DNA from 2 places in the Stenotrophomonas sp. YJH_SMC_8 genome. Region 2 is predicted to be linked to the other one. Evidence: predicted binding sites of a transcription regulator. Region 2 holds the regulator's gene; the other holds the start of a gene.
What was found. The regulator HrcA, encoded in region 2, represses chaperone genes, less so after heat shock. The targets are predictions, from matches to a motif close to TTNGCACTCNNNNNNNNNGAGTGCNAA.
Positions count from the first base shown of each region.

Region 1: a site for HrcA is predicted at 7,484-7,510, ahead of AC5P88_RS06900 (co-chaperone GroES). Genes of this name have one in related genera too.

Region 1 covers NZ_JCAFUL010000004.1:257,091-267,632, forward strand. Annotated here, with positions in the region: gene AC5P88_RS06865 (MarR family winged helix-turn-helix transcriptional regulator) at 1-262, opposite strand, end outside; gene AC5P88_RS06870 (sensor histidine kinase) at 335-1,633, opposite strand; gene AC5P88_RS06875 (response regulator transcription factor) at 1,666-2,373, opposite strand; gene AC5P88_RS06880 (aspartyl protease family protein) at 2,480-3,409, shown strand; gene AC5P88_RS06885 (serine hydrolase domain-containing protein) at 3,480-4,643, shown strand; gene AC5P88_RS06890 (DUF6445 family protein) at 4,672-5,283, opposite strand; gene groL (chaperonin GroEL) at 5,417-7,066, opposite strand; gene AC5P88_RS06900 (co-chaperone GroES) at 7,150-7,437, opposite strand; gene AC5P88_RS06905 (endonuclease) at 7,789-9,579, shown strand; gene cutA (divalent-cation tolerance protein CutA) at 9,648-9,986, shown strand; gene AC5P88_RS06915 (protein-disulfide reductase DsbD family protein) at 9,983-10,542, shown strand, end outside.
Region 2 covers NZ_JCAFUL010000005.1:116,054-126,595, forward strand. Annotated here, with positions in the region: gene dnaJ (molecular chaperone DnaJ) at 59-1,183, opposite strand; gene dnaK (molecular chaperone DnaK) at 1,338-3,263, opposite strand; gene grpE (nucleotide exchange factor GrpE) at 3,473-3,988, opposite strand; gene hrcA (heat-inducible transcriptional repressor HrcA) at 4,052-5,116, opposite strand; gene recN (DNA repair protein RecN) at 5,232-6,893, shown strand; gene AC5P88_RS07925 (LysR family transcriptional regulator) at 7,019-7,936, opposite strand; gene AC5P88_RS07930 (SGNH/GDSL hydrolase family protein) at 8,034-9,290, shown strand; gene fur (ferric iron uptake transcriptional regulator) at 9,366-9,773, opposite strand; gene AC5P88_RS07940 (outer membrane protein assembly factor BamE) at 9,877-10,269, shown strand; gene AC5P88_RS07945 (RnfH family protein) at 10,306-10,542, opposite strand, start outside.

The DNA.
Region 1 (10,542 bases), on a different contig from region 2:
TCAGGCCACTGATCGTGGCGCGGGTGACACCTGCGCGCTCGGCCAGTTCATGCGGTGGCAGCGTGCCACCGGCACCGTGCAGCAGGAAAAGCACGATGAAACGCCCTTCACTGAGCCCGTGCGGCGCGAGGCGTGTGGCGCAGTCGCGATCGATGGCCGATGACAGCGACAGCAGCTGGAAACACAGGCGCAGCTGCGCGACGCCAGTATGGCCGCGCCGTTGCGCTTCATCCAGCAGGGCACTGTGCTTGGCTTCCAGCATGGCTCCATCCAACATGATTAGGCGCCTAATCATATGCTATATCATATGCATCACGCCAATATCCCGGTGATATCAGGAAACCGGCCCCAGCAGCAGGCGTGCGATCAGTCCGCCGCCATCACGCTGCAGCAGCAGAAGCTCGCCCCCATGCCGTCGTGCGACGTTGGCCGCCACCGCCAGGCCCAGGCCGGTCCCACCCGTGGCGCGGCTGCGCGAGCTCTCGCTGCGCTGGAAGGGTTGCAGCAGGCGTGCGCGGTCGTCCTCGGCGATGCCCGGGCCGCGGTCCATCACATCCAGCTGCATCCGATTGCCTGCCATGGCGGCGTGCAGGTCTACCGCACCGGCGTAGCGGTCTGCGTTGTCGATGAGGTTGTCGATCGCCCGCCGCAGCAGGAGCGCGTCACCCCGCCACGGCAGGGCATCCGGTCCCTCGATGGAGATTTCGATGCCGCGCAGCAGAGCACTGTGCACGCATTCCTCCAGCAACGCGGCCAGATCCAGCGGCCGCAACTGCAGTGGTTGCAGTTCGCCGCGTGCGTAATCGAGCACCTGCTCGATCATCGTATCCATGCGTTCGATGTCAGCCACCATCCGCGCGGCCTGTGCCGGCGGTGCGAACTCCGCACGCAGACGCAGGCCGGTCAACGGCGTGCGCAGGTCGTGCGCTACTGCGGCCAGCATGCGCGTCATGTCCTGGGCCTGTTCGCGCAGGCGCTCGCGCCCGGTGCTGATCGCTGCGGCCAGCATCTGTACTTCGCGTGGGCCGTCGTCCGGCAGTGGTGTGCCGTCCTGCAGTTCGACCTGTGCACTGGCCTCGGCCAGCCGCCGCAGCGGCCGTCCCAGGCGGACCGATGCCCAGGCGGCAAGGGGTGCCAACAGCACGGTCCCCGCTACCAGCGCCAGCACGACCTGCCGGCGCCACGCCGCCAGATCGCTGTGGTCGCTGCCGACCACCTGCCATCGGCCATCGGCTTGGCGCACCGCCAGTTCAAAGGGTGACCACTGCATCTTGGTCAGCACTGACACCTGCGCCTGCAACGCGTCCGTCCGTGCATTTCCATCGAGTTCCATGCCGCCTTCGATGACCTTCACATCAGGCGCCTTGCCGCGGCCACTCCAGACCAACCGCACGTGTTCCAGCGGCAGGCCCATCTGCGATGCAACCAGGTGGGTGAGCCAGCCATTGCTGCTGCCCTGCGGCGGCGACGCACGGGTTTCGAGATGCAGCCCCAGCGGCATGGCGGGCCGTTCGCCACGAACGACCTGCATGGCCTGGTCCAGCCGCATGGGGGGCGGTGCGGGTCGTGGCATCCAGCCCACCACCGCGACGCTGACCAGCGTGGCCAGCAGCAGGCTGGCCAGGGCCACCATCGCGATCCAGCGTGCAGTGGACCAACGAGCCCTCACAGCACATGTACCTCGGCGCCGAAGCGATAGCCTTCGCCGCGCAGCGTCTGCACAAGCGCTTCCGCGCCGGGAGCCGCCTGGCCCAGCTTGCGGCGCAGCCGGCTGATCGCCAGATCGACGGCGCGGTCGACGCTGTCGCTGTCTTCGCCATGGGTCAACTGCAGCAGCAGCTCCCGTCCCAGCACGCGTCCGGGGCGCTCGGCCAACGCCAGCATCAGGGCGAACTCCCCCCGGCTGAGCGCGAGTTCACGGCCATCGGGTGTGAACAGGCGGCGCTGATCGGGTAGCAATCGCCAGCCGGCAAACCGCAGCTCGCTGGCGACCTGGGCGCGCAGCTTGTCCTGCCGGCGCAACAGGGCACGCACCCGCGCCAGCAGTTCGCGTGGATCGAAGGGCTTGGCCAGATAGTCGTCCGCTCCCATTTCCAGGCCGATCACGCGGTCCGGTGTGGCCCCCATCGCCGACAGCATCAGGATCGGGATGGCCCGCGCCTGCAGCCGGCGGCACACCGACAGGCCGTCCTCGCCGGGCATCATCCAGTCCAGGATGATGGCGTCCGGACGCTCGTTCAGCAGCAGGAGATCCAGGCCTGCAGCGTCGGCTGCCACGCGCACCTGGTAGCCATGCAGCAGCAGGCAGTCGGCGATCGCGTCACGGATGCTGGCATCGTCATCGACAACGATGACCCGGGCAGGAGTGTTCATGCAGCCAGTATCCCGCAGGCGTGTATCAGGACGGTATCAACGCCGATATTCGCGGGATACGCCGATGCGCGCCAATAGGCCTCCACTTCTACTCCGGAGATCCAACGTGCGCCTGTCCGTTCTGCCCCTGCTTGCCGCTGCATTCCCCGCGCTGGCCGCCGCCCCGCCTGTACACGTGCTGCCGATGTGGATGCAGGGCAACCATCCGGCAGTGGCCGTCTCACTGAACGGAAGCGCCGAACCGCTGCGCTTCGTGGTCGACAGCGCGGCTGGGGTCACCCTCGTCGACGGTCGGGTAGCCCGCCGCCACGGGCTGGAGGATCCCCGGTCCGCCACCACGCATGCGCAGGGGGCCAGCGCCCAGAGCGCGCCGCTGCAGCGCATGCACACGACCTCCTGGCGGATTGGCGGATGGCAGCTGCGCGTCAGCGGTGTGCAGGCCGACCTTTCCAATCTGCAGAAGGACGATGACCCCGCCGTCGACGGCCTGATCGGCAACGACCTGACCGGCCGTTGGGATACCCGCTGGGACTTCAGCCGTGGTGAGCTGGCGCTGTGGAAGCCCGGGCAGCTTGGCGTCGATGGTCGCCAGTGCCAGGCCAATGCACTGCCTGATCGGCGCGACGGCCTGGAACACTTCGCCTTCATTACCGTGAAACTGGGTGAGGCGGGAGTGGAAGCCATCGCGGTGGTCGACACCGGTGCCGCGCAGACCGTGCTCAATGCCGAAGCCGCCCGCGCACTGGGCCTGCGCATCGACGGCAGCGATGAGCGCCTGCGGGTGCGGGAGAAAGGCACTCAGGGACTGGGGGGCCAGCCGCAGGCGACGTGGTTGTACACCCTGTCCGGCATGTCCGGCACCGGTTGGCAGCACCCGGCGATGGAGGTCAGGATCAGCGAACTGTCGGTGTTCAGGTCCATCGGGCTGGAGGCTCGCCCCGCACTGATCCTCGGCGCCGACGCCATGGTCGCCAGCCAGGTGGACATCAGCGCCGGCGCCGCCCGGATCTGCCTGCGCCAGCCGGCGGTGACGTGACCCCGGCGTGCCATGACGCGGACCGCGGGCTGGCGTAGCATCGCGCCACGTCCCGCCAGGAGGTCCACGCATGCGCCGTGCTGCCCTGTTGTTGCTGACGCTGTTCCCGCTGGCCGTGCTGGCCGCACCACCCCCGGTACCCTCGCCGGCCCGCATCGACGCCAAAGTGCAGCGGCTGATGCGGGCCGCACAGGCGCGTGGCCTGGCGCTGGCGGTGATCGATGGCGGCAAGGTGGTGCACGTGGCTGCCTACGGCGAACGCAACGCCGCGGGCGAGCCGCTGCGCACCGATACGGTGATGTATGCCGCCTCGCTGACCAAGATGGCATTCGGCCATCTGGTCGCGCAGCTGGCGCAGGACCGCAGGATCGATCTGGATGCCAGCATCGCCACAGCGCTGGACAAGCCGCTGCCGGACTATCCGCCCGAAACGAAGAAGTACGCCGACTACAGCGTGCTGGCCGATGATGCGCGCTGGCGCCAGCTCACCCCTCGCCTGCTGCTCAACCACGCCAGTGGCTTTGCCAACTTCGGGTTCCTCGAACCGGACGGCCGGCTGAAGTTCCACTTCGATCCGGGCAGCCGCTACGGCTATTCCGGCGAAGGGCTGATCCTGCTGCAGTTCGTGATCGAGCGCGGGCGGCTGGGCGAGGATGTGGGCGCGCTGATGCAGCAGCGGGTGTTCGACCGCTTCGGCATGACCCGCACCAGCATGATGTGGCGCGAGGACTTCGCCACCAACCTGGCAGACGGCTGGACCGTGGAGGGCACCGCCGAGCCGCACGATGAGCGCAGCCGCGTGCGTGCGGCCGGTTCGATGGATACCACCATCGCCGACATGGCCCGTTTCGCCGCTGGCTACGTGCGCGGCGATGGACTGTCAGCGGCGATGCGCAGGGAGCTGGTGCGGCCACAGCTGCCGATCACGACCGCCAGCCAGTTCCCCACCCTGCAGCCGGAGCTGCCGAAGGCGCAGCAGCGCAAGGACCTGGCGGCTGGCCTGGGCGTGGTGACGTTCCGTGGCCCGCAAGGCGCGGGCTTCTACAAGGGCGGCCACGATGACGCGGTGGGCAACACGCTGGTGTGCGTGGAGCGGCAGCAGCGCTGCGTGGTGATCCTGGGCAACGATGTGCGCGCCGAAGCGACCTTCCCGGCGCTGGTGGCCTTCGTGCTGGGCGACACCGGCGTACCGTGGCGGTGGGAATACGGCGCAGGGAAGGTGTTCGTGAAGTAGATCCATGCCATGCGTGGATGGCTTCTGCTCAACGCGCCTGCTCGAAGAACATCAGGTAGACCAGCCGCCCATTCTCCGGGCGGTCGCCGAAGGCCGGGCCAGCGGTATGCCAGAACCACGGGCGCAGGAGCACCAGCCGGTTGAAACGCATCGGGATGCGCATGGTCATCTCCCACTGGCTGTCGTCGACGCTGTCGCGCTCGATGATGTCGCGGTGCATGTCGCCGCCATTGGCGTAGCCCAGCGCGGCCAGCTCGTGGGCGTTCAGCGCCATGCGCTCGGTGTTGGTGCGGCGATGGCGGAAGAATTCGGTGCCGCCTTCGCAGTGCTCCGGAGCGCTGAGGTAGAGGATGCCGGACCAGTGCGAATGATCGGTGTGCACCTTGGCGCGACCGACATCGCTGGCCAGGGTCAGCCGGAACTTGCCGTGCGACTGCAGCGGATTGACTGGCCGCAGCGGCTCGTTGACCAGCCGCGATGCGGCCTCGGACAGGCCATCCAGCTCCAGCCGTTCGAGCGAATTACGGCCGGGGAACGCGCCCTCCTGCGCCGGGTAGGTCAGGCCCAGGCCGGCCTGGCGCAGGCCGTGCGCATCGGCCGGAGAGAGGAAGTCGTCGACGACGATGAACGAGGTAGGCATGGTCGCCGAGCGTAGCGACGCGGCGCCATGGCGGCAACCGGGCAACAAAAAACCCCGCCTCGCGGCGGGGTTTTCCTTTGCATCGGGGAGACGCGCCGGCCAGGGCCGGCAACGTCCGACGCGGGCGTGGACCTTAGAAGTCCATGCCGCCCATGCCACCCATGCCGCCCATGCCACCGGCGCCACCCATGGCCGGCTCGTCCTTCTTCGGAGCTTCGGCAACCATGGCTTCGGTGGTGATCATCAGGCCAGCGATCGAAGCAGCGTTCTGCAGCGCCGAACGGGTCACCTTGGTCGGGTCCAGGATGCCGAACTGCAGCATGTCACCGAACTCGCCGGTGGCGGCGTTGTAGCCGAAGCTGCCGGTGCCTTCCTTGACCTTGTTGATGATGACCGACGGCTCTTCACCGGCGTTGGCAACGATTTCGCGCAGCGGAGCTTCCATCGCGCGCAGGGCGATCTGGATGCCGTGGTTCTGGTCTTCGTTGGCACCCTTCAGGCCAGCCAGTGCGGTGACCGCACGGACCAGGGCAACGCCGCCGCCCGGGACCACGCCTTCTTCAACGGCTGCACGGGTCGCGTGCAGGGCGTCGTCGACGCGATCCTTCTTTTCCTTCATTTCGATTTCGGTCGAGGCACCGACCTTGATCACAGCAACGCCGCCGGCCAGCTTGGCCACGCGTTCCTGCAGCTTCTCGCGATCGTAATCGGAGGAGGTGTCCTGGATCTGGGTCTTGATCTGGCCGACGCGTGCGTCGACGGCAGCCTTGTCACCCACGCCATCGATGATGGTGGTGTTTTCCTTGGAAACCTGCACCTTCTTGGCGCGGCCCAGGTCCTTGATGGTGGCCTTTTCCAGCGACAGGCCAACTTCTTCGGAGATCACGGTGCCGCCGGTCAGCACGGCCATGTCTTCCAGCATCGCCTTGCGACGGTCGCCGAAGCCCGGTGCCTTGACGGCCACGACCTTGACGATGCCACGGATGGTGTTGACCACCAGGGTGGCCAGCGCTTCGCCTTCGACTTCTTCGGCAACGATCAGCAGCGGCTTGCCGGCCTTGGCGACGCCTTCCAGCACCGGCAGCAGGTCACGGACGTTGGAGATCTTCTTGTCGTGCAGCAGGATGAACGGGTCATCCAGGTCAGCGGTCTGCGACTGCTGGTTGTTGATGAAGTACGGGGACAGGTAGCCACGGTCGAACTGCATGCCCTTGACCACGTCCAGCTCGTTGTCCAGGCCCGAGCCTTCTTCAACGGTGATCACGCCTTCCTTGCCGACTTCCTTCATCGCGTCGGCGATGATCTGGCCGATCGACTCGTCCGAGTTGGCCGAGATGGTACCGACCTGGGCAATCGCCTTGTCGTCGGCGGTCGGCTTGGAGATGCTCTTCAGCTCGGCAACAGCGGCCACGACGGCCTTGTCGATACCGCGCTTGAGGTCCATCGGGTTCATGCCGGCGGCAACAGCCTTGGCGCCTTCGCGGATCAGGGCCTGGGCCAGCACGGTGGCGGTGGTGGTGCCGTCGCCAGCGTCGTCGTTGGTGCGCGAAGCGACTTCCTTCACCATCTGCGCGCCCATGTTCTCGAACTTGTCAGCCAGTTCGATTTCCTTGGCGACGGAGACGCCGTCCTTGGTGATGGTCGGGGCGCCGAAGCTCTTTTCCAGCACGACGTTGCGGCCCTTCGGGCCCAGGGTGGCCTTGACGGCATTGGCGAGAACGTTGACGCCGCGCACCATGCGCGAACGGGCGTCTTCACCGAAACGAATATCCTTGGCAGCCATTGCAGTTACCTCATTGGTAGCGCCGGGCCATGCCCGGCGGCTGGGTGTTTGGAATCAGGGAATGAAGCAGGTCGCGCCGAGGCTCAGCCGATGATGGCGAGCACGTCGTCTTCGCGCAGGACCTTGTACTCGACGCCTTCGCTCTTGTACGAGCTGCCGGCGTACTGGCCGTAGATGACCTTGTCGCCAACCTTCAGCGACGGCGCACGCACGCTGCCGTTGTCCAGCGGCTTGCCCGGGCCGACGGCCACGACTTCACCCTTGGTGGACTTTTCCTTGGCCGAATCCGGAATGACGATGCCACCGGCGGAGATTTCGTCGGCTTCGATCGGCTTGACCACAACGCGGTCGTGCAGCGGCTTGATGCTCATGAGAGACCTCTTAAGTTATTGATTGGTCTGAAAAAGTCTGGCGATGTTAGCAGTCGCACCGGGCGAGTGCCAGCAACGCGCGTGAAAAAGCCCGACAAGTCGGGAGCACGACAGAGATGGAGACCTCCACAGGCCTTTCAAGGGCCGATCCCGAAATTTTTCTCCGGGCCCGGAAACATCCTTCCCTGCGTGGACGCCTGTATAGGGATGCAGTGCGGCAAGCCAAGGGGGGAACAGGTGACATTTGGTGACCAATGTCCCACTGTCAGATATCTGACGTTCATTTACGACAAAGTGTCACTGGATCGGCCTTAGGCTCGGCCGCGCATTCCCAATCACAAGGAGTTGTCGATGCGATTGCTGTCCCCGCTTGCCGCCGCCTGCCTGCTGGCGCTGGCCGCCGCGCCGGCCCAGGCCGAGGTCTTCATCAACGAACTGCACTACGACGACAGCACCGCCGCCGGTGACGTCGGCGAAGCGATCGAGATCGTAGCCACCGCCGGAGAGGACCTGTCCGGCTATCGGCTTTACCTCTACAACGGCAGCAATCCTTCGGCTGCCACGGTCTACGCCAACAACCCGGTCCCGGCCGGCACCGCCGCAGGCTGCGGCAGCGCGACCATCGCCGTGGTCAACTACCCGACCAACGGCATCCAGAACGGCCCGAACGATGGCATCGCCCTGGTCGATGCCAGCGGCAAGGTGGTCCAGTTCCTCAGCTACGAGGGCGCCATCACCGCCTCCGGTGGCCCTGCCGCCGGCATGACCAGCCAGAACATTCCGGTGGCCGAGACCAACAGCACGGCCCCGGGCACCTCGCTGCAGCTGACCGGCAGCGGCAGCCAGTACGCGCACTTCACCTGGGCCGAGTCGGCCAGGCAGACCTTCGGCAGCTGCAACAACGGCCAGACCTTCAGTGGTGGCGGCACCCCGGGCCCGAACACGCCGCCGTCGGTGTCCACCACCACCCCGGCGCAGGGCAGCAGCACCTTCCCGGCCGCGGCCGATCTGGAAGTGGTGTTCAGCGAGACGGTGAACCTGGCCAGTGGCGCCTTCGCGCTGAGCTGCGGCACCTCCGGCAGCGTGCCGCTGACCTTCCCGGCCAGCGGCCGCAGCGTGAAGCTGTCCACCAACACCGCGCTGGTGGCCGGTGAGGCCTGCCGCTTCGATATCCGCGCCGCGCGCATCACCGACCTGCAGGGTGCGCATCCGGCGGCCGACAGCCGCATCGCGTTCACCGTGGCCAGCACCGGCGGCAATCCGGACCCGGGCAACCCGGGCGTGCCGGCCGGCTACTACTCCAAGGTGAACACCTCCAGCCCGAGCCAGCTGCGCTGCTCGCTGCACGCCACCATCAAGGGCCACACCGCCTACCCGTACAGCGGCTCGGGCACCAGCACCTGGACCATCCTGGAGATCGCCGACGAGGACCCGAACAACCCGAACCGCATCCTCGACGCGTATCGCAACCGCAGCTACGCCAAGGTGACCGATCGCGCCGGCAGCGGCAGTGGCCTGAAGTACAACCGCGAACACACCTGGCCGAACTCGCTGGGCTTTGCCAGCACCACCGGTGACAAGGGCCTGCCGTACGCGCCGTACACCGACACCCACATGCTGTACCTGACCGATGCACAGTGGAACGCCGACCGTGGCAACAAGCCGTTCGCCAAGTGCGACGCCAACTGCGGCGAGCGCGCCACCGAAGCCAACAACGGCCAGGGCGGCGGCAGCGGTGGCTATCCGGGCAATTCCAACTGGGTGCGCACGCCGGACGGCAACACCGGCACGTTCGAGGTGTGGGGCAAGCGCAAGGGCGACATGGCGCGTGCGGTGATGTACATGGCCATCCGCTACGAGGGCGGCAAGGATGCGGCGACCGGCCAGTCCGAGCCGGACCTGGAGCTGACCGACGACCGCAGCAAGATCGTCAAGACCAGCAGTTCGCCGGCCTACATGGGCCTGCTGTCCACGCTGATCGACTGGCACCTGTCCGACCCGCCGGATGATGCCGAACGTGCGCGCAATGACGTGATCTACAGCTTCCAGGGCAACCGCAACCCGTTCATCGACCACCCCGAGTGGGCGACCCCGGGCCTGTTCACCTCGGCCAAGCCGGCGACCTGCCAGCTGGCCAACTGACCGCGCAACGCAGCGGTCCACTGCCGCCGCCGGGCCCTGACCCGGCGGCGGCCCTATACTCGACGGCCATGTCGACCGTCGATCCCGTCCTGCTGCTGTTGACCACCTGCCCGGACCGGGCCAGTGCCGAGCGCATCGCGCACGCGCTGGTCGGCGAGCGCCTGGCCGCGTGCGTGACCCGCCTCGATGGCGCACAGTCGACCTACCGCTGGCAGGGCGAGGTGACCACCGACGCCGAGCTGCAGCTGCTGGTGAAGACCACCGCAAGCCGCGTCGATGACGCGATTGCCCGGATCGTCGAACTGCATCCGTATGAACTCCCGGAGTGCATCGCGGTCGAAACCCGGGCCGGCCTGCCGGCGTATCTGGATTGGATCCGGGCACAGACCCGGGAGGACACTGATTGAAGACTCTGTTTGCGCGTGGCGCCGCCCTGTGCGCCCTGTTGTGGCTCTCGCTGCCAGCGTTCGCGCTGGATGAGAAGGACCTGCTGCCGGTGGACCAGGCGTTCGCGCTGACCGCCACCGCCCCCGAGCGCGGCCAGGTGCAACTGCAGTTCAAGATCGCACCCGGCTACTACCTGTATCGCCACCGCACCAGCGTCAAGGCCGATCCGGCGTTCAATGCCGGCGCGCTGCAGATGCCCAAGGGCGACAAGCACCACGACGATTTCTTCGGCGAAGTCGAAACCTATCGCGAACGCCTGCAGGCCACCCTGCCCGGCACGCCGACCGACGCCGCCGGCACCATCAGCCTGGAAGTACGCTACCAGGGCTGCGCCGACGCCGGTGTCTGCTACCCGCCGCAGAAGCGCGTGGTGCAGGTCACCCTGCCCGGTGCCGGCGCACAGGCCGCGGCCCCTGCCGCGCGTGCCGGTGCCGCCAGCCCGTTCAACAATCCGCTGGCAGGTGCCGGCAACAGCGGCGGGCTGCGCCTGCCGGGTGCCGCCAGCAACAGCCAGGC
Region 2 (10,542 bases):
CGCATACGAAAACGCCGGGCATGGCCCGGCGCTACCGTTCAACGCTTGCGTTGAAAACTCAGGACGTCATCCGGTCCCAGAAGCCCTTCACGCCATCCATGAAGGTGGCCGACTTCGGCGAATGCTTGCGCGCTTCCTCGCCGACGAAGGTGGCCTCGAACTGCTCCAGCAGCTTGCGCTGTTCGGTGGTGAGGTTGACCGGGGTCTCCACCACCACGCGGCAGTACAGGTCGCCTTCGCTGCGGCTGCGCACCGAACGCACGCCCTTGCCGCGCAGGCGGAACAGCTTGCCGGTCTGGGTCTCGGCCGGAATGCGGATCTCCGCTTCGCCGCCCAGGGTGGCCACACGCACGGTATCACCCAGCGCCGCCTGCGAGATGCGGATCGGCACATCGCAGTGCAGGTCGTCGCCATCGCGCTGGAAGATCGCATGCTCGCGCACGCGCACTTCCACGTACAGGTCACCCGGCGGCGTACCGGCCGGGCCAGCCTCACCCTCGCCCTGCAGGCGGATGCGGTCGCCGGTATCGACGCCGGCCGGCACCTTCACCGACAGCACCTTGTCTTCCTCGACACGGCCGTTGCCGTGGCAGGTCTTGCAGGGCTTGGCGATGATCTGGCCACGGCCGCCGCAGTTGTGGCAGGCCTGCTGCATGGCGAAGATGCCGCGCTGGATGCGCACCTGGCCACGGCCATGGCAGACGTTGCAGGTCTCGACCTTGCCGTCTTCCGAGCCACTGCCATCGCAGTCGCCACACTCGGCCAGGGTCGGAATCTCGATGCGGCGCTCGACGCCGCGCACGGCTTCTTCCAGGTCCAGCTCCATCACGTAGCCGATATCGGCACCGCGACGGGCCTGGCGCGGACCACCGCCGCCGCCACCAAAGATGTTGCCGAAGATATCGCCGAAGATATCGTTCATGTCCGGACCGCCCGGACCACCGCCGCCCATGCCGTGCTCGAACGCGGCGTGGCCGTGGCTGTCATACATGCGGCGCTTGTTGCCATCGGACAGCACTTCGTAGGCTTCCTTGCACTCCTTGAAGGAGGCTTCGGCCGCCGCATCACCCGGGTTTCGGTCCGGGTGGAACTTCATCGCACAGCGACGGTACGCCTTCTTCAGCTCGTCGTCGGTGGCGGTGCGGGCAACGCCCAGCACTTCGTAGTAATCGCGCTTGCTCATATCGTGAATCTGGTTCCGGAAAGTCGGGATTCGTCAAAGCGGAAGAGCGGAACCAGGTCCGCTCTTGCGTCGGGCGCCCCGACACGCCGGTGGGCGGTCAGGACCCTGATGCGACAACGGGACGCTGGTGGCCAGCGTCCCGTGTCGGTCCGGATCAGGACTTCTTGTCGTCCTTGACTTCGGTGAACTCGGCGTCGACCACGTCATCCTGCGCCTTGCCTGCGTTGCCGGCGTCGGCACCCGGGGCAGCACCACCCTGGTCGGCCGAAGCAGCGGCGAACAGCGACTGGCCAGCTTCTTCCAGCGCCTTCGACTTGGCTTCGATCTGTGCCTTGTCGTCACCCTTCATCGCGGTTTCCAGGTCGGCCAGCGCCGCCTCGACCTTGCCGATGACATCGCCGCCGACCTTGCTGCCGTGCTCGGTGATGGCGCTGCGGGTGCCATGGATCAGGGCGTCGGCCTGGTTGCGGGCCTGCACCAGCTCCTGGAACTTCTTGTCTTCCTCGCGGTTGGCTTCCGCGTCGGCGACCATGCGCGCGATCTCTTCCTCGGACAGGCCCGAACCGGCCTTGATCTCGACCTTCTGTTCCTTGTTGGTCTTCTTGTCCTTGGCCGACACGTGCAGGATGCCGTTGGCGTCGATGTCGAAGGACACTTCCACCTGCGGCAGGCCACGCGGGGCCGGCTCGATGCCGGACAGGTCGAACTTGGCCAGCGACTTGTTGAAGCGGGCCTGTTCGCGCTCACCCTGCAGCACGTGCACGGTCACGGCCGACTGGTTGTCCTCGGCGGTGGAGAACACCTGCGAGGCCTTGGTCGGAATGGTGGTGTTCTTCTCGATGATCTTGGTGAACACGCCACCCATGGTCTCGATGCCCAGCGACAGCGGGGTCACGTCCAGCAGCAGCACGTCCTTGACGTCGCCACCCAGCACGCCGCCCTGGATCGCCGCACCCAGTGCCACGGCTTCGTCCGGGTTGACGTCCTTGCGCGGTTCCTTGCCGAAGAACTCGGTCACCGCCTGCTGCACCTTCGGCATGCGGGTCTGGCCACCGACCAGGATCACTTCGCTGATGTCGCTCGAACGCAGGCCGGCATCGTTCAGGGCGACGCGGCACGGCTCGATCGACTTCTTGATCAGGTCTTCCACCAGCGCTTCCAGCTTGGCGCGGGTCAGCTTGATGTTCAGGTGCTTCGGGCCCGAGGCGTCGGCGGTGACGTACGGCAGGTTCACTTCGGTCTGCTGGGCGCTGGACAGCTCGATCTTGGCGCGCTCGGCGGCGTCCTTCAGGCGCTGCAGGGCCAGCGGATCCTTGCGCAGGTCGATGCCCTGGTCCTTGTTGAACTCTTCAACCAGGTACTCGATGACGCGGTTGTCGAAGTCTTCGCCGCCCAGGAAGGTGTCGCCGTTGGTGGCCAGCACTTCGAACTGCTTCTCGCCGTCGACGTTGGCGATCTCGATCACCGAGACGTCGAAGGTACCGCCGCCCAGGTCGTACACCACGATCTTGCGATCCTTGTTGTCGCCCTTGTCCAGGCCATAGGCCAGCGCGGCCGCGGTCGGCTCGTTGATGATGCGCTTGACGTCCAGGCCGGCGATGCGGCCGGCGTCCTTGGTCGCCTGGCGCTGGCTGTCGTTGAAGTAGGCCGGCACGGTGATGACCGCTTCGGTGACCTTCTCACCGAGGAAGTCCTCGGCGGTCTTCTTCATCTTTTCCAGCACCTTGGCCGAGATTTCCTGCGGGGCCATCTTCTTGCCGTCGCTGGTGGCCACCCAGGCATCGCCATTGTCATGGGCGAGGATGCTGTACGGGACGTGCGCGATGTCCTTCTGCACTTCGGCGTCGGTGAACTTGCGGCCGATCAGGCGCTTCACCGCGTAGAAGGTGTTCTTCGGGTTGGTCACGGCCTGGCGCTTGGCCGAGGCGCCGACCAGGACTTCGCCGTCCTTGGTGTAGGCGACGATCGACGGGGTGGTGCGATCGCCTTCCGAATTCTCGATGACGCGGGCCTTGCCGCCGTCCATGATCGCCACGCACGAGTTGGTGGTGCCGAGGTCGATACCAATGATCTTGCCCATGGGGGAGACTCCTGAGGATGCTTGTTGGGGTCAGTCCGGCCGTTCGGCCGGTGGATGAATACGATGTGGGGGAGGCTCGTGGAACATTCAAGCCATCTCCCGAACGCTGTGTTCAGCGCCTGGAAAACCTTCGCCGGGCATAGCCCGACGATGCCGATCGGGGCCAGGTAGCGCCGGGCCATGCCCGGCGGCCTTGCCCCACGTGGCAATCAGTCGGCGGCCACCACCACCAGCGCCGGCCGCAGCAGGCGCTCGTTGAGCAGGTAGCCCTTCTGGAACACGGTCACCACGCTGCCCGGGACAGCGCCCGGGGTCGGCACCTGGCTGATGGCCTGGTGGTGTTCCGGGTTGAACGGCTGGCCGATCGGGTCCAGCAGCACCAGGCCGTTGTCGGCGGCGACCTTCAGCAGCTGCTTGTAGGTCAGCTCCAGGCCCTCGCGCAGCGGGTGCGGGTCGTCGCCGGCGGCCTTCAGGCCGGCATCCAGGCTGTCGAACACCGGCAGCAGCTCGCCCAGCAGCTTCTCGTTGGCGAACTTGCGGGCCTGCTCGATGTCACGGGCCACGCGCTTGCGCTGGTTCTCCAGGTCGGCGCGCTCACGCAGCGCATCGGCCTTGATCTGCTCGACTTCGGCGCGCAGGCGCTCCACTTCGTCGTTGACGCCGGCGGCGGCAGCCGCATCAGCGGCACTCTGCTGGGATTCGATATCTGGATGTTCGTGGTTCATGTCTGGGTCCCTGGCGGTCAATCTCCGCCTCCACCCACCCTAGTGTGGGCGGGATGCTGCGTTTCAAGCGTCGGATGTTCCCGGCGTGCGGCCGGCCGGCGAAAAGGCCGCGCCGAGCACATCGGCGGTGGCCTGGACCAGCGGGATCACACGGTCGTAGGCCATCCGCTTGGGGCCGATCACGCCCAGCACGCCCAGTACCTGGCCGTTGGCGGTGTACGGCGCGGTGACCAGCGAGACGCCCTGCAGCGGCATCATCCCGGTCTCCTCGCCGATGAAGATGCGCACGCCGGGCGCCTGGATGGTCCGCTCCAGCAGCTGCAGTATCTCGCGCTTGCTGGAGAACAGCTCGAACAGCTCGCGCAGGCGCTCCAGGTCGGACAGGTCCTGCACCCCCATCAAGCGGGTCTGGCCCGCCACCAGCATGTCGTCGGCAGCCGGCTGCAGGGCCTGCTCGGCCAGCTCGATGCTGTGCGCCAGCAGCTGTTCCAGCTCCGAGCGGGCGTCACGCAGTTCCAGCAGCAGGCGGGTGCGGATCTCGGCCATCGGCAGGCCGGCGAAATGGGCATTGAGGTAGTTGGCCACCTGCTCCAGCTGGCCCGGTGCGAACTCCTGCCGGGTTTCGATGACCCGGTTCTGCACCTCGTTGTCGGCGAACACCAGGATCGCCAGCACCCGTCGCCCGTCCAGCGCCACGAAATCGATCTGGCGGAAGGCGAACTGCTCGCGCCGCGGCGCGCTGACCACGCCGACGAAGTGGCTCATCGCCGACAGCAGCTCCGAGGCGCTGCCGAGCAGGGCCTGGGTGCTGCCGCCGCCAGCCAGCTCCTGGCGCAACCGGGCCAGCTCGCCCTCGCCCGGCGGCTGCATCTGCAGCAGGCTGTCGACGAACACCCGGTAGCCATGCGCGGTCGGAACGCGCCCGGCCGAGGTATGCGGCGAGGCCAGCAGGCCCAGGTCCTCAAGGTCGCCGAGGATGTTGCGGATGGTGGCCGGGCTGACCTCCAGGCCGGCCACGCGCGCCAGCGTCTGCGAGCCGACCGGCTCACCGTCCTGGATGTAACGCGCGATCAGCGTGCGCAGCAGATGGCGCGCACGCGGGGCAAGCTGGTCGGGAGAACCGTGCATGGAATCAACCTGTGAGACACGGACACTAGATAATGGCGACGCATCACCTTGGCAAGTCATTGGACCTCCCTCGCCCGCGTGCTAGCGTTGCGCGGCTGCTGATACCCCCTTACCCATGCTCAGACATCTTTCGATCAAGGATTTCGCCGTCGTCCGCGCCACCGAACTGGAGTTCGGGCCAGGCATGACCGTGGTTTCAGGCGAGACCGGCGCCGGCAAGTCGCTGATGGTCGACGCGCTGGGCTTCCTGTCCGGCCTGCGCGCCGACAGCGGCGTGGTCCGCCATGGCGCCGCCCGCGCCGAGCTTTCGGCCGAGTTCGCGCTGGAGCAGCTGCAGGCCGCGCGCCAGTGGCTGGCCGACAACGAGCTGGACGATGAGGAACAGTGCCAGCTGCGCCGGGTGATCCGCGCCGATGGCGGTTCGCGGGCCTGGATCAATGGCCGCCCGGTGACCCTGGCGCAGCTGGGCGACCTGGCCTCGCTGCTGGTGGAGATCCACGGGCAGCACGAACAGCAGGCCCTGCTGACGCGCCCGTCGCAGCTGGCCCTGCTCGACGCCTATGCACGCAACGAAAACGAACGCCGCCAGGTGCGCCGCGCCGCCGCGGCCTGGCAGGCACTGGTCGATGAATCGCTGGCGCTGTCGCAACAGGGCGACGTCAGTGACCGGATCGGCTTCCTGGAGCACCAGCTGCGCGAGCTCGACCGTGAAGACCTGGAGCCGGAGTCGATTGCCGCACTCGGCGCCAGCCACCGCCGCCAGGCCCACGCCAGCGCCCTGCTGAGCGCCTGCCAGGCGGCCAGCAACCAGCTCAACGGCGACGACGGCAGTTCCGCACTGGACCTGCTGCAGCAGGTACGCCACGAACTGTCACGCCTGATCGAACACGACCCGCGCCTGGGCGAGGTGGATGGCCTGATCGAGAATGCCTCGATCCAGCTGCACGAAGCCCTGTCGCTGCTGGACCGGGTGCATGACGACCTCGACGCCGACCCGGAGCAGTTCGAAGAGAACGAGCGCCGTCTCGGTCGCCTGCACGACCTGGCCCGCAAGCACCGCGTGCCGATGGATGAGCTGGGCGCGCAGCGCGAGCGCATGCATGCCGAAGTGGAACAGCTGCGCGGTGCCGACGAGCGCCTGCAGCGCCTGGCCGGCGAGATCGACAAGGCCGCTGCCGCCTGGCGCGTGCAGGCCGAGGTGCTCACCGCCAGCCGCCGCAATGCCGCCGCCGAGCTGTCGGCTACCACCACCGGCATCATCGCCGAGCTCGGCATGGGCGGTGGCCAGTTCCTGATCGAGCTGGAGCCGCAGGACGCCGGCAAGCCCGATCCGCAGGGTGCCGAGCGCGTGGAATTCCTGGTCGCGGCCAATGCCGGCCAGCCGCCGCGCGCCCTGCGCAAGGTCGCCTCGGGCGGTGAACTGTCGCGTATCTCGCTGGCCATCGAAGTCGCCGCGCTGGACCTGGATGCGGTGCCGACCATGGTGTTCGACGAGGTCGACTCCGGCATCGGCGGCGCTGTGGCCGACATTGTCGGCCAGAAGCTGCGCGCGCTCGGCGAGAAGCGCCAGGTACTGTGCGTGACCCACCTGCCGCAGGTCGCCTCCAAGGGCCACGCGCATTACCGGGTCAGCAAGGCGCCGGTGGAAGGCATGACCCAGAGCGCCGTGGAGAAGCTGGACAGCAAGGCGCGCGAGGAAGAGCTGGCGCGCATGCTCGGCGGCGTGGAAGTGAGCAAGGAAGCGCGCGCCGCCGCACGCAAGCTGCTGCAGGTCTGAGGCCTGCTCGCGGTTATCCACGCATGGCGTGGATCTACAACCCACCCGCACGGTAGTGCCGGGCGCTGGCCGGCAACCCAACACCGGTGGACGATGAGCGTGAGGTTGCCGGCCAGCGGCCGGCACTACCGCCGTGGCTGCGCCAGGTCGACGTTCTCCACCAGGAAATCAAGAAACGCGCGCACCCGCAGCGGCAGGTAGCCGCCCTGCCCCAGGAACACCGCGTGCACCTCTTCCAGGTCACCGGGATTGGCTTCCTCCAGCACCGGCAGCAGGCGTCCGGCAGCGATGTCGGCCTGCACCTGGAACGCTGCCAGCCGTGCCATGCCCAGCCCCCCCAGCACCAGCTGGCGCAGTGCATCGCCGTTGCTGGCACGGGCGTTGCCGCTGGGCAGCACCATCCGCTCACGTCCGTCCTGAAGCAGCGGCCAGCCCTGCATCGCCCGCGCATGGCCGATGTCCAGACGGTTGTGCGACTGCAGCGCCTCGACGTCGGCCGGCAGGCCGTGGCGCTGCGCATAGGCCGGCGCGGCCACGATCATCATCCGCGTCGCGCCCAGCCGCCGCGCGACCAGGCTGGAGCTCTTCAGCGGACCGGCCCGCACCGCCACATCGGTGCGCTGCTCCAGCAGATCGATCACCTCGTCGTTGAGGGTCAGGTCCACACCTACCTGCGGGTTGCGCTGCAGGAACGCCGGCAGCAGCGGCAACAGGAAATGCTGGCCGAACGGCACGTTGGAATTGACCCGCAGGCGTCCACGCGGCTCGGCGTGGGCACTGGCACAGCGCTCGGCCTCGTCCAGGTCGGCCAGCACGCGCAGGCCGCGCTCGTAGAACGCGCAGCCCTCGGGAGTCAGCTGCAGCTGGCGGGTGGAACGCTGCAGCAGGCGCGTCCCCAGCCGCTGCTCCAGCCTCGCCACCAGCTTGCTGACCGCCGACGGGGTCATCTCCAACGTTCGGGCGGCCGCGGAAAAGCCCCCGGTCTCGATCACCCGCACGAACACTTCCAGTTCGCCGGATCGGTTGATGTCGGAGCGCGCCATGGCAATGAATCCAGTTCACAGATGATTGTCCATGCGCAGTCTAGTTCACAGATGAGTGCGGAATCACCATGGCCTTCCCTCCACCCGGGATTGCCCGATGAACCGCTTCAGCCAGCTCGCCGCCACCGCATTGATCGGCCTGTCCAGTGCCGCCAGCGCCGCCCCTGCCCCGCACTGGGTGGCCAGCTGGCAGGCCAGCCCGCAACCGGTCTGGGGAGCGGACTTCCTGTTCCCGTCACTGATACCGGCGTCGCTGCACGACCAGACCTTCCGCCAGACCGCGCGCATCAGCCTGGGCGGCCCGCGCCTGCGGGTGCGGCTGAGCAATGCCTATGGCACCCAGCCGCTGCGGATCGGCGGTGCCAGCGTCGCGCCGCAGGCCGGTGCGACGCCGCAACAGCTCCGCTTCGATGGCCGGCCCGAGGTGCTGATCGGCCCCGGCCAGGAACGGCTGAGCGACCCGCTGTCGCTGACGGTGCAGGACCGCCAAGCGCTGCAGGTCAGCGTCTTTGTGCCGGAGTCGACGCCGTTGCAGACCTTCCACTGGGACGGCCGCCAGACCAGCTGGATCGCCCCCGGCGACCAGAGCCAGGCACGCGGCCTGAGCGGGACCAGCGCCACCACAGCCCGGCTGTTCCTGACCGGCATCGAGGTCGAGGCCCCGGCCAGCGCACGCAGCGTGGTGGTGATCGGCGATTCGATCACCGACGGCGCCACCGCCAGCCTCGACCGGGACCAGCGCTGGACCGACCACCTGGCCGCCCGCTTGGCCCCGCAGCGGGTGGCGGTGGTCAATGCCGGCATCTCCGGTGGCCGCCTCTTGCGCGACGGCATGGGGGAATCCGCGCTGGCCCGCTTCCAGCGCGATGCACTGGATCAGCCTGGCGTGTCCAGCGTGATCGTGCTGATTGGCATCAATGACATCAGCTGGCCCGGCACCGCCTTCGCGCGCAAGCAGGCGCGGCCCACGCTTGCCGAACTGCAGGCGGGCTACCGCGCTCTGGCCGGACAGGCCCATCGCCGTGGCGTTCGGATCGTGGGCGCGACCCTGCCGCCGTTCGCCGGCGCCCTGCCCGGTACGCCGCTGGACGACTACTACCAGCCGGACAAGGACGCCCTGCGCAGCCAGCTCAATGCCTGGCTGCGCACCGACGGCCCGTTCGACGCAGTGATCGACCTGGATGCGGCGCTGCGCGACCCGGCCGATCCATCACGGATGGCCGCTGCCTACGACTCCGGTGATCACCTGCATCCGGGTGATGCGGGGAACCGGGCGATGGCCGAGGCGGTGGATCTGGACGCGCTGCTTGGAGGTCAGGGGTCAGAGCCCTTTTCCCATGGAAAAGGGCTCTGACCCCAGCATCAGGCCCACCAACGAAAAACCCCGGGCAGGCCCGGGGTTTCGTCGCATATGGCTGGCCGGATCGGCTTACTTGCGCTTCTTGCGCACGTACAGCACCAGCGAGTGCTCTTCCAGCTCGTAGCCGTGGTCGGCTGCGATCTTGCGCTGCAGCTCCTCGATCTCGTGGCTTTCGAACTCGATGATCTTGCCGCTGTCCACGTCGACCATATGGTCGTGGTGGCCGCCACGGTCCAGCTCGTAGACGGCCTGGCCGCCTTCGAAATTGTGCTTGAGCACGAGGCCGGCGGCCTCGAACTGGGTCAGCACCCGGTAGACCGTAGCCAGGCCGATCTCATCGCCATGCTCCAGCAGCTGGCGGTAGATGTCCTCGGCGGTCATGTGGTGCTGGGCATTGCGCTGTTCGAGCAGCGCCAGGATCCGCATCCGTGGATGGGTCACCTTCAGGCCGACTTTTCGCAGGTCGTGGGTTTCCATAGGTCTCCGTTCATTGGCGATTTAGCGCCAGCTGCCTCGGATTGGGTCGCGGTGGCACGCCGGGAGTGTATCATCGGTTTGATTTCCCCAACCGCCAGTCCCGATGCGCAATCTCCTGTTGGTCGCCGCCGTCGCCCTGTCCACCACCGGGTGCGGCATCATCTACAAGCAACCCATCTATCAGGGCAACCTGATCCGGGAAGATGCCGTGGCCAAGCTGCAGGTCGGGCAGAGCAAGCAGCAGGTCACCGCGCTGCTGGGCACCCCGTCCATTCCCGATCCGTTCCACGCCCAGCGCTGGGACTACACCTCCAGCCAGCGCGTGAACCGCCTGGGCCGTACCGAAGTGAAGAACTTCGTGGTGTTCTTCGAGAATGACACCGTGACCCGTTGGGAAGGCGACTACTTCCCGGGCAACGACAAGGCCCTGGCCCAGCAGACCGTGCGCCAGTTCGGCCGCAACCTGCCGAAGGACAAGAAGAAGAAGGGCCGCTGAGGCCCCCTGCCCGTCCCCACGGACGGGTTGCGGGCATCAACCGCCGAGCGCGCGTCGCCGGCGGTTGTCCTTGGGGTCGGCCAGCAACGGGCGTAGCAGCTCGATACGGTCACCCTCCAGCAACACCTGCTGCGGGCGCGCCAGTACGCCATGCACGGCCACGGCCGGGCATCGGTCACTGCCTTCCAGCGCGGCGGCGGCAATGGCATCGGCCACGGTCGCGCCCTCGTCCAGCTGCAGCCGGCGCGACAGCACCTGCTGCGGCCAGGCCAG